Regions from separate parts of the Rhodoligotrophos appendicifer genome, predicted to be linked through region 3. Evidence: predicted binding sites of a transcription regulator. Region 3 holds the regulator's gene; each other region holds the start of a gene.
The links. The regulator PhoB, encoded in region 3, activates phosphate uptake and scavenging genes when phosphate is short. The targets are predictions, from matches to a motif close to TGTCATNNANCTGTCAT.
Positions count from the first base shown of each region.

Region 1: phnG (phosphonate C-P lyase system protein PhnG) is a predicted target of PhoB. The motif match lies at 1,313-1,329, and genes of this name have one in related genera.
Region 2: FKM97_RS18055 (YdcH family protein) is a predicted target of PhoB. The motif match lies at 1,557-1,573, and genes of this name have one in related genera.

Region 1 covers NZ_VHKL01000001.1:664,060-667,264, forward strand. The annotation lists gene FKM97_RS03135 (carbon-phosphorus lyase complex subunit) at 1-212, opposite strand, end outside; gene phnH (phosphonate C-P lyase system protein PhnH) at 212-805, opposite strand; gene phnG (phosphonate C-P lyase system protein PhnG) at 814-1,290, opposite strand; gene FKM97_RS03150 (serine hydrolase domain-containing protein) at 1,446-2,465, shown strand; gene FKM97_RS03155 (hypothetical protein) at 2,477-2,857, shown strand; gene FKM97_RS03160 (sulfotransferase domain-containing protein) at 2,972-3,205, shown strand, end outside.
Region 2 covers NZ_VHKL01000008.1:108,609-111,813, forward strand. The annotation lists gene FKM97_RS18050 (acyl-CoA synthetase) at 1-1,292, shown strand, start outside; gene FKM97_RS18055 (YdcH family protein) at 1,358-1,540, opposite strand; gene FKM97_RS18060 (YdcH family protein) at 1,695-1,898, shown strand; gene purE (5-(carboxyamino)imidazole ribonucleotide mutase) at 1,991-2,488, shown strand; gene FKM97_RS18070 (5-(carboxyamino)imidazole ribonucleotide synthase) at 2,491-3,205, shown strand, end outside.
Region 3 covers NZ_VHKL01000001.1:544,491-547,695, forward strand. The annotation lists gene pstB (phosphate ABC transporter ATP-binding protein PstB) at 1-125, shown strand, start outside; gene phoU (phosphate signaling complex protein PhoU) at 152-889, shown strand; gene phoB (phosphate regulon transcriptional regulator PhoB) at 886-1,578, shown strand; gene FKM97_RS02520 (GcrA family cell cycle regulator) at 1,602-2,117, opposite strand; gene FKM97_RS02525 (aspartate aminotransferase family protein) at 2,519-3,205, shown strand, end outside.

The DNA.
Region 1 (3,205 bases), 120 kb from region 3:
ATGTCCCCCCGCGCCTGCTTCAGGGCCAATGCTGCCAGATCCCGGTCATAGAGAGAGCCCTCCGTCATGACGCGGTCGACGGCGAGGCTGAGCTGCTGTGCGATCTGGGGGATCGAGATCTCCGGCACGTCGAGATCGCCCCGACGCTCCTCGGCCAGGAGACGGTGGGCATTGTCGATGGCTTTCTCGCCGCCCTTGACCGCCACATACATCAGGAATGCTCCTCGAACTGAATGGTCGTGCTCCTGGGAATGGCGGCGATCGCGTTGGGTGCGGCGAAGATCACGTCGCAACCCATGGGAAAGCGGCGATGATTTGCAGACAGCTCCGCCCAGAAGGGAGGATGGTCGGGTGAAACGCCGAGCCGATGGTCCGTCTCGATCCCGGGGCCCGTGAGGATCAGGGATCCTGCAGGCTGCAGCGCATCCACCTGCACGATGAGCGTGGTCGAGCGGTCCGAATATTCGGGTGTTCCCAGACTGAAGGCGTCCAGAGGTCCCACGCTTTGGGGATCTGCAATGACCGCAAAGGCCGCCCGGGCGCGGCTCTCCACCAGGGGCGCGCCGCAATGAAAGCGAAGGAACCCTGCGACCGCGGCGTTATCGAGGGGAGCATCGAGCCACAGGGGCGTGTCCATGTCCGCCAGTGTCAGAAGCAGGATCGCCGTGGTGAGGTGGAGCGGCGGCGGAGCCTGTTCCAGGCCGACGAGGGTCTTGATGTGACCGGGGCGCGATACGGCCTCCAGGATCTGGCGGAAGGCGTCTGCGGATTGTGTGTCGGGTGCCGCAAATCCTGGGACCGGCATGTCGAGCCTCATTCGTCTTCACCGCGAACCAGCGTGAAGAAATCGACCTTTGTCGCGGCAGCCTTCGACGCCCGTTCGTGCCGCTTTCGGGCTTGGGCGGCGGCCAGGGGAGTGATGACCGAATCCAGGATCCGCGCCCGCGCTTCGCCGTGCTGAAGCAGGGCGTCATAGACCGCGGCGATCTCCGCATGCCTCAGATCCGTCCCCATCACATAGGCCTGTCCGAGGACCGCAGCGCCGTCGAGCTCGACCGCACAGCGCGTCACCGTGGCCTCTCCGACATTGAAGGGCGCACCTGACCCGCCGATCCTGCCGCGCAGCATGACGAGCCCCGTTTCCGGCGCCCTGAGCATGCGATAGGAGGGACGTGTCGGTTCCTCCGCCCAATGCCGCGCCAGGGTCTCGCTCGGCGCCTTGGCGAGGACGGACATCCAGTGCTGTCGCAAGGGGGTGGAGGGTTCAGTGTCTGAAAGCAAAGTCGTCATCGGCACCTTCAATCACGCGCAGTTGAAGGTTTGGTGACGGTCGGATCTCGATCGCATGACACCCGAAACGGGCCTTTGGTCAATTTGGCGTGATTTTTCGCGGATTCCTCGGCCGTGGAGGTGATTATCGGCTGTGATCACCCCAGTTGAGGGCGATGCAGCGCAGAACCTTCTTGTCTCTCCTCCTGACCGCCCCTTTGGTGCCCGGTGCAGCAATGGCCGCACCGTCGCGCGAAGCCTATGCGGCGGTGATACAGAAGGCGGCGGAGCTCGACCCTTTGCGGACCCTCATCATCGCCAAAGACGGGGACGTCGTCGGGGAACAGGCCTATGGCGGCGCTTCCCTTTCAGCGCCGAGGAACATCAAGTCGGCGTCGAAGTCGGTCGTTTCGGCCTTGGTCGGCATCGCGATCGACAAGGGCGTGCTGTCCGACACGGACCAGAAAATTGCGCCTCTCCTGAAGCGTGACCTGCCGCAGGATGCCGATCCGCGCCTCGAAGACGTCACCATCGGAAATCTCCTCTCCATGCAGGCGGGACTGGGACGCACCTCCGGTCCCAATTACGGCCGCTGGGTGTCGAGCGCCAACTGGGTCCGGTCGGCATTGGCACAGCCCTTTGCAGACGATCCGGGCGGGCAGATGCTCTATTCGACCGGCTCGACGCACCTTCTGTCGGCAATTTTGACCCGCGAGACCGGCCGTTCCACCTTCGCCCTTGCGCAGGACTGGCTGGGCCCGGTCGACGGATTTGCCATCAGTGCCTGGGCACGCGACCCGCAGGGCGTCTATCTCGGCGGCAACGAAATGGCGATGCGTCCGAGCTCGCTGCTGGCCTTTGGCGAACTCTACCGCAATGGCGGCAAGACGCCTGAGGGACAGCAGGTCGTCCCCGCCGCTTGGATCCAGCAGTCCTGGCAGCAGCGCACCACCTCCCGTTACAATGGTGACGGTTATGGATATGGCTGGTTCCTGCGCCGGATCGCCGATCACGATGTGCGTTACGCCTGGGGCTATGGCGGGCAGATGCTGTATATCATTCCATCGCTGGAACTGACGGTGGTCATCACTTCCGACCCTGGGCAGCCTTCGGCGCGGACCGGCTACCGCGACGGTCTGCACGGCTTGGTGGCGGAAATCATTGCGGAAACAGAGGCCGGGGGCGGGCGATCGTGAGGATCCGTGACATGTCGGTGATCAGGCATACAGGGGCGATTTTCTTACTCTTTCTAACAATGACTTTCCCAATCTCGCCGGGAGTGGCGGCGGAACAAAATCCCATTTTCGCCTATAACGGCAACCGCTTCATCGTGCAGACGCGCACCTCGGGACCCACCATCTACCTTCAGGCGTTCCGCGCCGCTGGCGAACTCGTCTGGGAACCCTTTGCGCGCGTCTCCTATCCGTCTCAAGCTGCGCTGGAGGCGCGCCGCAAGCAAGTCCGAGGCGGTCAGGCCCAGGGTAATCTCGCAGAGCGGATCTACTTCACCGGCAAACCCGCCGGGTTCTCTGACGTCGACCTCTATCGGAGCGAGAATACCCGCATGCATGGTGAAATCGGACGCTAGCAGAGCGGGAATTCACAGCCTCAGCCTGTGAATTCCTGCTGGCCAGCCCTCGGGAATTCTGGCAGTTCTTCGGCACAATTGGGCCATGTCCATGGTCATGCCAGGGAATCGCGGATGCTCGACAGTCGGGGAAACAAGGTCCTCCTCTTTCAGGACGCAAGTCTGAAGCGTTTTTTCCACAATGCCGTGGTCAAGACGCAGCGGGTCAGGATCGTGTCCTTCCCGCGCTCGGGTCGGACTTGGCTGCGGGTCATGCTGCATGATCTGGGGGTTGATCCGCAGTTCACCCATGCCGGCGCCAAGGGCGACATGCGGCTGCTGCCATCGGAAGTCTCTCGCTTCAACGAG
Region 2 (3,205 bases), on a different contig from region 3:
TCGACCATGCCGAGACGAAGGTTCTGATCACGGACAGGGAGTTTTCCGGGGTCATGGCGGAGGCGCTGGCGCAGGCGAGCGTGAAACCCCTGATCATCGACTATGATGATCCAGAATTCCCGCAGACGGGGGCCCGGCTCGGCGCTCTGGACTATGAGGCGTTCCTGGCCGAAGGCGATCCGCATTACCTCTGGTCGGCACCCGACGACGAGTGGGATGCGATCTCGCTCAATTATACGTCCGGCACGACCGGCAATCCCAAAGGAGTCGTGTACCATCACCGCGGCGCCCATCTCATGGGCTATGCCAATGTCATCTCCGGCAATATGGGCAAGCATCCGGTCTATCTGTGGACATTGCCCATGTTCCACTGCAACGGCTGGTGCTTTCCCTGGTCGGTGTCGGTCGCCGTCGGCACCCATGTCTGCCTGCGCGCGGTCCGGGCGGCGGCCATGTATGAGGCCATCACCGCCCAAAAGGTGACCCATCTCTGCGGGGCACCGATCGTCATGTCGATGCTGCTCAATGCGACCGAAGAGGAGAAGCGGCCGATCACCCACACGGTGAGCTTCATCACCGCTGCCGCGCCGCCACCGGAAGCGGTCCTTTCGGCCATGGCGGATGCCGGCTTCGAGGTTACCCATGTCTATGGCCTCACCGAGACTTATGGGCCGGCTGTCGTGAACGAGTGGAAGCAGGAGTGGGACGCCCTCGATGCAGCTGCGCGGGCGCAAAAGAAAGCGCGGCAAGGCGTCCGCTATCCCGCTCTCGACGACTTGGCGGTGATGGATCCGGACACGATGGAGGCTGTGCCCGCCAATGGAGAGGTGATCGGCGAGGTCATGTTCCGTGGCAACATCGTCATGAAAGGGTATCTCAAGAACCCCAAGGCCACCGAGGATGCCTTTGCCGGCGGCTGGTTCCATTCGGGCGATCTCGGCGTGATGCATGCCGATGGCTACATCCAGATCAAGGATCGATCCAAGGACATCATCATTTCAGGAGGGGAGAATATCTCCTCCATCGAGGTGGAGGATGTGCTCTACAAACACCCGGCCGTGCAAGCGGCGGCGGTGGTCGCGAAGCCGGACGAGCGCTGGGGCGAGTCCCCTTGCGCGTTCGTGGAGCTCAAGCCCGGCAAATCGGCAAGTGTCGAGGATATCATAGAATATTGCCGTGGCGCGCTTGCCCGTTACAAGGCGCCGCGGCATGTCGTGTTCTTGGAACTGCCGAAAACGTCGACAGGAAAGATTCAGAAGTTCAAGCTTCGGGATCTCGCCAGGGACATCTAGGTCCCCAGTGTCCAACTCTTCGAGAGCTGCTTCCGAATGCGAAGACCGCGAGCGGAAGAGCCCGCCTAGTGCCTGCTGTCGAGGCGCGCCTCGATGCGGCTGATTTCGTCCTTCAATCGGAGCTTCTCTTTCTTGAGCTCCAAAACCTCCAGAGGATCTATGGATGGATGAGCCTCGGCGTCGTGTATCTTGCCGTCCAGGTTCCGGTGCTTATTCATCAGTTCATCCAGATGATTCTGAAGGGACATGGGCACACTCCTGTCGTTGAACGTCACATGACAAGATTGACATATTGGGTTTGACTTGTCGAATTCCAGTCCTCCGCAGACCGGTGTATAGTCTGGACGCCGCCTGCGCTGCAGCGCCTCAGTCACAACAATTTGCGGTCAGGAGGATCGCCTTATGGATGGCCAGTCAGAAGATCTGCGGCAGAAGCTCGCCAATCTGCGGGAGCAGCACCGTGATCTCGACGTGGCGATCGCCAGTCTCGAAGAGGCAAATGCGCGCGACCAGCTGCAACTGCGGCGCCTGAAGAAGCAAAAGCTCATGCTCAAGGACAAGATCTCGTTGATCGAGGACCAGATGATCCCCGATATCATCGCGTGAGCAAGGCCATCGAATTTCGCTGGTTGCAGAACCCCCTTCCTTCCTTATAATCCGCGCCTTTTTCGGGCCTCTGTTGCCCCTTCGGAGACGCCATGAGCGACAAGAATCCCCAGGTTGCGGTCATCATGGGCAGTCAGTCCGACTGGACGACGATGCGGCACGCTACCGAGATATTGGAAGCGCTGGGCGTTTCTCATGAGGCGAGGATCATTTCCGCCCATCGCACACCGCATCGCCTCTATGAATTCGCGGGTTCCGCCCAGGCCAAGGGCATCAAGGTGATCATCGCCGGAGCTGGCGGTGCGGCACATCTGCCGGGCATGGCCGCATCCATGACTCCCTTGCCCGTCTTCGGCGTGCCGATCGAGAGCAAGTCGCTGCACGGGCAGGACAGCCTGCTGTCCATCGTCCAGATGCCGGCCGGCATCCCGGTCGGCACCCTGGCCATCGGCCGGCCGGGGGCAATCAATGCGGCATTGCTCGCGGCGAGCGTCCTGGCCTTGTCGGACCCGTCCCTTGCGGCGCGTCTGGCCGCCTGGCGCCGGGCGCAGACGGATGCGGTGGCCGAGTTTCCTGTCGAGGGAGCCTAAGGGTGACACCCCCTCCCCTTGCCCCAGGCGGCACCATCGGCATTCTCGGCGGCGGGCAGCTCGGGCGCATGCTTGCCCTTGCCGCAGCCGAACTCGGTCTTCGCAGCCATGTCTATTGTCCCGACCCCGACAGTCCCGCCTTCGACGTCACGCGCCATCACACCTGCGCTGCCTATGACGACGAGGCGGCGCTTTCCCGCTTCGTCGACAGCGTCGACCGGGTGACCTTCGAATTCGAAAATGTGCCGCATTTCACTGTCGCTTTCCTCGCGTCGAAGGTGCCGGTCCTCCCGGGCGAACGCGCCCTGCGTCTCACCCAGGACCGTCTCGACGAGAAGCATTTCGTAAGCAGCCTCGGGCTCTCTGTCGCTCCCTTCGCCGCCGTCGATTCGGCCGCGGATCTCGGCGCAGCGCTTCGGGACATCGGCCGGCCGGCCATCCTGAAGACCCGCCGCTTCGGCTATGACGGCAAGGGGCAGATCGCCATACGTGGCGAGACAGATCCGGAGTCGGTCTGGTCTGAGATCGGGAATGCACCCTGCGTTCTCGAGGGATTCGTGCCCTTCGCGCTTGAGTGCTCCGTCATCGTGGCGCGGAGTGCCGCCGGACAGATCGCGCCCTACGAGATCGTCGAGAACCACCACGAGAACCACATCCTCAAAACCTCCACCGTACCGGCCCGCGTGTCGGCAGAGACGGCGAACGAGGCTGAACGCA
Region 3 (3,205 bases):
GTGTGTCGAAATACACGGCCTTCATGTATTTGGGTGAGTTGATGGAATTCGATGTCACTGAGAAGATCTTTACAGCTCCTTCGAACAAGAAAACTGAAGAATACATCACAGGCCGCTTCGGCTGATTGTGCCCATTGAAAAGGATAATGACGTGAGCGAACACATCGTCAAATCATTCGACGAAGAAATCGCTGCTTTCAACACCCGCTTAGCCCAAATGGGTGGGCTGGCTGAGGAGCAACTCGCGGGCGCGATCGATGCGTTGGAAAAGCGCGACGTGGAACGCGCATCGGAGATCATCAAGCGGGACCAGAAGCTCGATGACCTCGAACATCAGGTCGAAGAACGTTCGATCCTGCTCATCGCCAAGCGGCAGCCGATGGCGCGCGATTTGCGGCATGTCGTCGTCGGCCTGCGCACTGCAATGGATCTTGAGCGCATCGGCGATCTCGCCAAGAACATCGCTAAACGCAGCTTCGCCATTTCGGATGGAAGGCCGACATCTGGATACTCCGGCATTAATCAGATGGGGCGGCTTGCTCTCGAGCAGCTCAAGCTGGTTCTTGATGCCCTCGTCCAGCATGATGCAGACAAGGCAATGGAAGTCTGGCGCTCCGACGAAGCTATTGATAGCCTCTATAATGCACTGTTCCGGGAATTGTTGACCTATATGATGGAAGATCCAAGAACGATTGGATCGTGCACGCACCTGTTATTTGCCGCCAAAAATATAGAGCGCATCGGTGATCACTGCACAAACATAGCCGAGAATGTCTACTACTTGGTTCATGGTCAAACTCTTAATGATGACCGTCCCAAGAGCGATACCACGAGTATGACTAATATCCGCTACGCTGGAAATGGTAATAAGACAAGTGTAGATCAATGAACGCATCGATTTTGATTGTAGAAGACGAGGAACCCCTGCAGGTTCTGCTGTCCTACAATTTTGAAGCGGAAGGCTTTCGTGCCCGGAGTGCCATGAACGGGGATGAAGTCGAGGTCCTGGTAGAAGAGGAACGCCCGGACCTCATCATCCTGGATTGGATGCTGCCGGGGCTTTCAGGGATCGAGCTGTGTCGCCGCTTGCGCTCTCGGAGTGAGACACGCGACATTCCCATCATCATGCTGACAGCCCGCGGTGAAGAACAGGAGCGCGTCCGAGGCTTGGCAACAGGGGCCGACGACTATGTCGTCAAACCATTTTCTGTGCCGGAACTGGTAGCACGAGTGCGAACGGTTCTCCGTCGGTCAAATCCGGAAATAGTGGCTGACGTGTTGCGTGCTGGTGAACTTCAGGTTGACCTGAGAACGAGGCGCGTCACCCGCAATGGCCGCGACATCCCACTCTCGCCGACGGAGTTCAAGCTTCTCGAGCATCTTTTGCGGAATGCAGGCCGCGTTTATAGTCGCGAGCAGCTTCTAAACGCGGTGTGGGGTCGTGATATCTACATCGATGAGAGAACGGTCGACGTGCATGTCGGACGTTTGCGCAACGTCCTGAATCGGGGCAAGGAAGCAGACCCGATCAGGACCGTACGCGGGGTGGGTTATTCGTTCGACGAAAGGTTCACTTGATATCCCAGACCCGGGTTTGAAAATCAGGCTGCGCCTCTGACCTTCAGGCGACGCCGATCTTGAAGCGGCTGATAGGCCAAGCGAGCGTGGGTATCGCAATAGGGAAGACCGCTTTTCGGCAAGCATCCGCAGAAGTGGAAGGTTTCGGTTCCCGGCTCACCCAGAGGCCATCTGCACGTCTTATCGCTCAATTGCAGGATACTGACACGATCGCTCGTCGATGTATTCACTTGCCGCAGAGGCATCGGCTTCGGCGCGGGCGAAGCCTCCGCGACGGTCTCAACTTCGACCTTCAGAGCGCTTGATCCCATTGTCGGGAACTGGGTTATTTTACCCGGCGCGCCGTGCGTCCGGCTCTTTACGCGCGGTCGGCTATGCTGCGTTCGTGCTGGCGTCCCTCGGCCGGAGAGGCCCAAGCGGTGAACTTTGCCGATTACCGCGTTTCGAGTGACTTCTCCTAGCTTATTAGCAATTTGGCTGGCACTGAGGCCTTCGTTCCAAAGTTGCTTCAGAAGATCAACCCGTTCATCGGTCCACATTAAAATACCCCGCTGAAAGTGTTGGCAGAATCGCCTGACGCTTGCCGGCGAAAAGATCCACTCCGACGCAAAACGACTATACCTAGTTAAAATGACAATATTTCGTAGTTCCCAGGGATTCACCCTACTAGTTTTGGGGTCTCTTAGCAATCGCGACACCTCGAATCGGAGGGGTTTTCCCCAAGAGGAAATTCTCCGGCGCCCGATATCGGAATTGGTTAATTAAAAGTTACGGGTTGCAGGACTCCTCAGTCCATGTGGCGCTCTGACTCAGGCCCCGGCAATTCGCCCTTCGCGTTGACCTTAGCTCTCAAAAAGCCTATAAAAACTAAGCTTGACCTGGGATTTCAGCCTCATGTGCCGCCGGAACACCGGCGGCACTTTGATTTTTGGAGTGACGAATGGTTGCGGCGGTCCTGCCCACCTATGCTCGCATGCCCGTAGCGTTCGATCGGGGCGTCGGTGCACATCTCTTTACAGCCGAGGGCGAAAGCTACCTCGATTTCGGCTCCGGCATTGCCGTCAACGCGCTTGGCCATGCACATCCTCATCTGGTGCAGGCGCTGAAAGACCAGGCTGAGAAGCTCTGGCATACCTCGAATATCTTCGAGATCCCGGGTCAGCAAAGACTCGCGGAGCGATTGATCGCAGCAAGCTTCGCCGACACGGTGTTCTTCTGTAACTCTGGCGCCGAGGCAATCGAATGTGCCGTCAAGATGGCGCGTCGATATCATTGGGCAAAAGGTGCCCCGGAACGCTATCGCATTGTGACCATCGAAGGCGCGTTTCACGGCCGAACACTCGCGACGATCGCGGCCGGCGGCCAGCAGAAGCATTTGGAGGGTTTCGGACCCCCCGTGGAAGGCTTCGATCAAGTGGCCTTCGGTGACATAGCAGCCATTAAGGCCGCGATCGGACCTGAGACGGCAGGCGTTTTGATCGAACCCATCCTCGGTGAGGGCGGCCTGCGCGTCTGGCCTCACAGCAGCTTGCGCGCACTGCGCGCTCTTTGCGATGAAGAGGGCATCCTGCTCCTCTGCGATGAGGTCCAGTGCGGAATGGGTCGGACCGGGAAGCTGTTCGCGCAT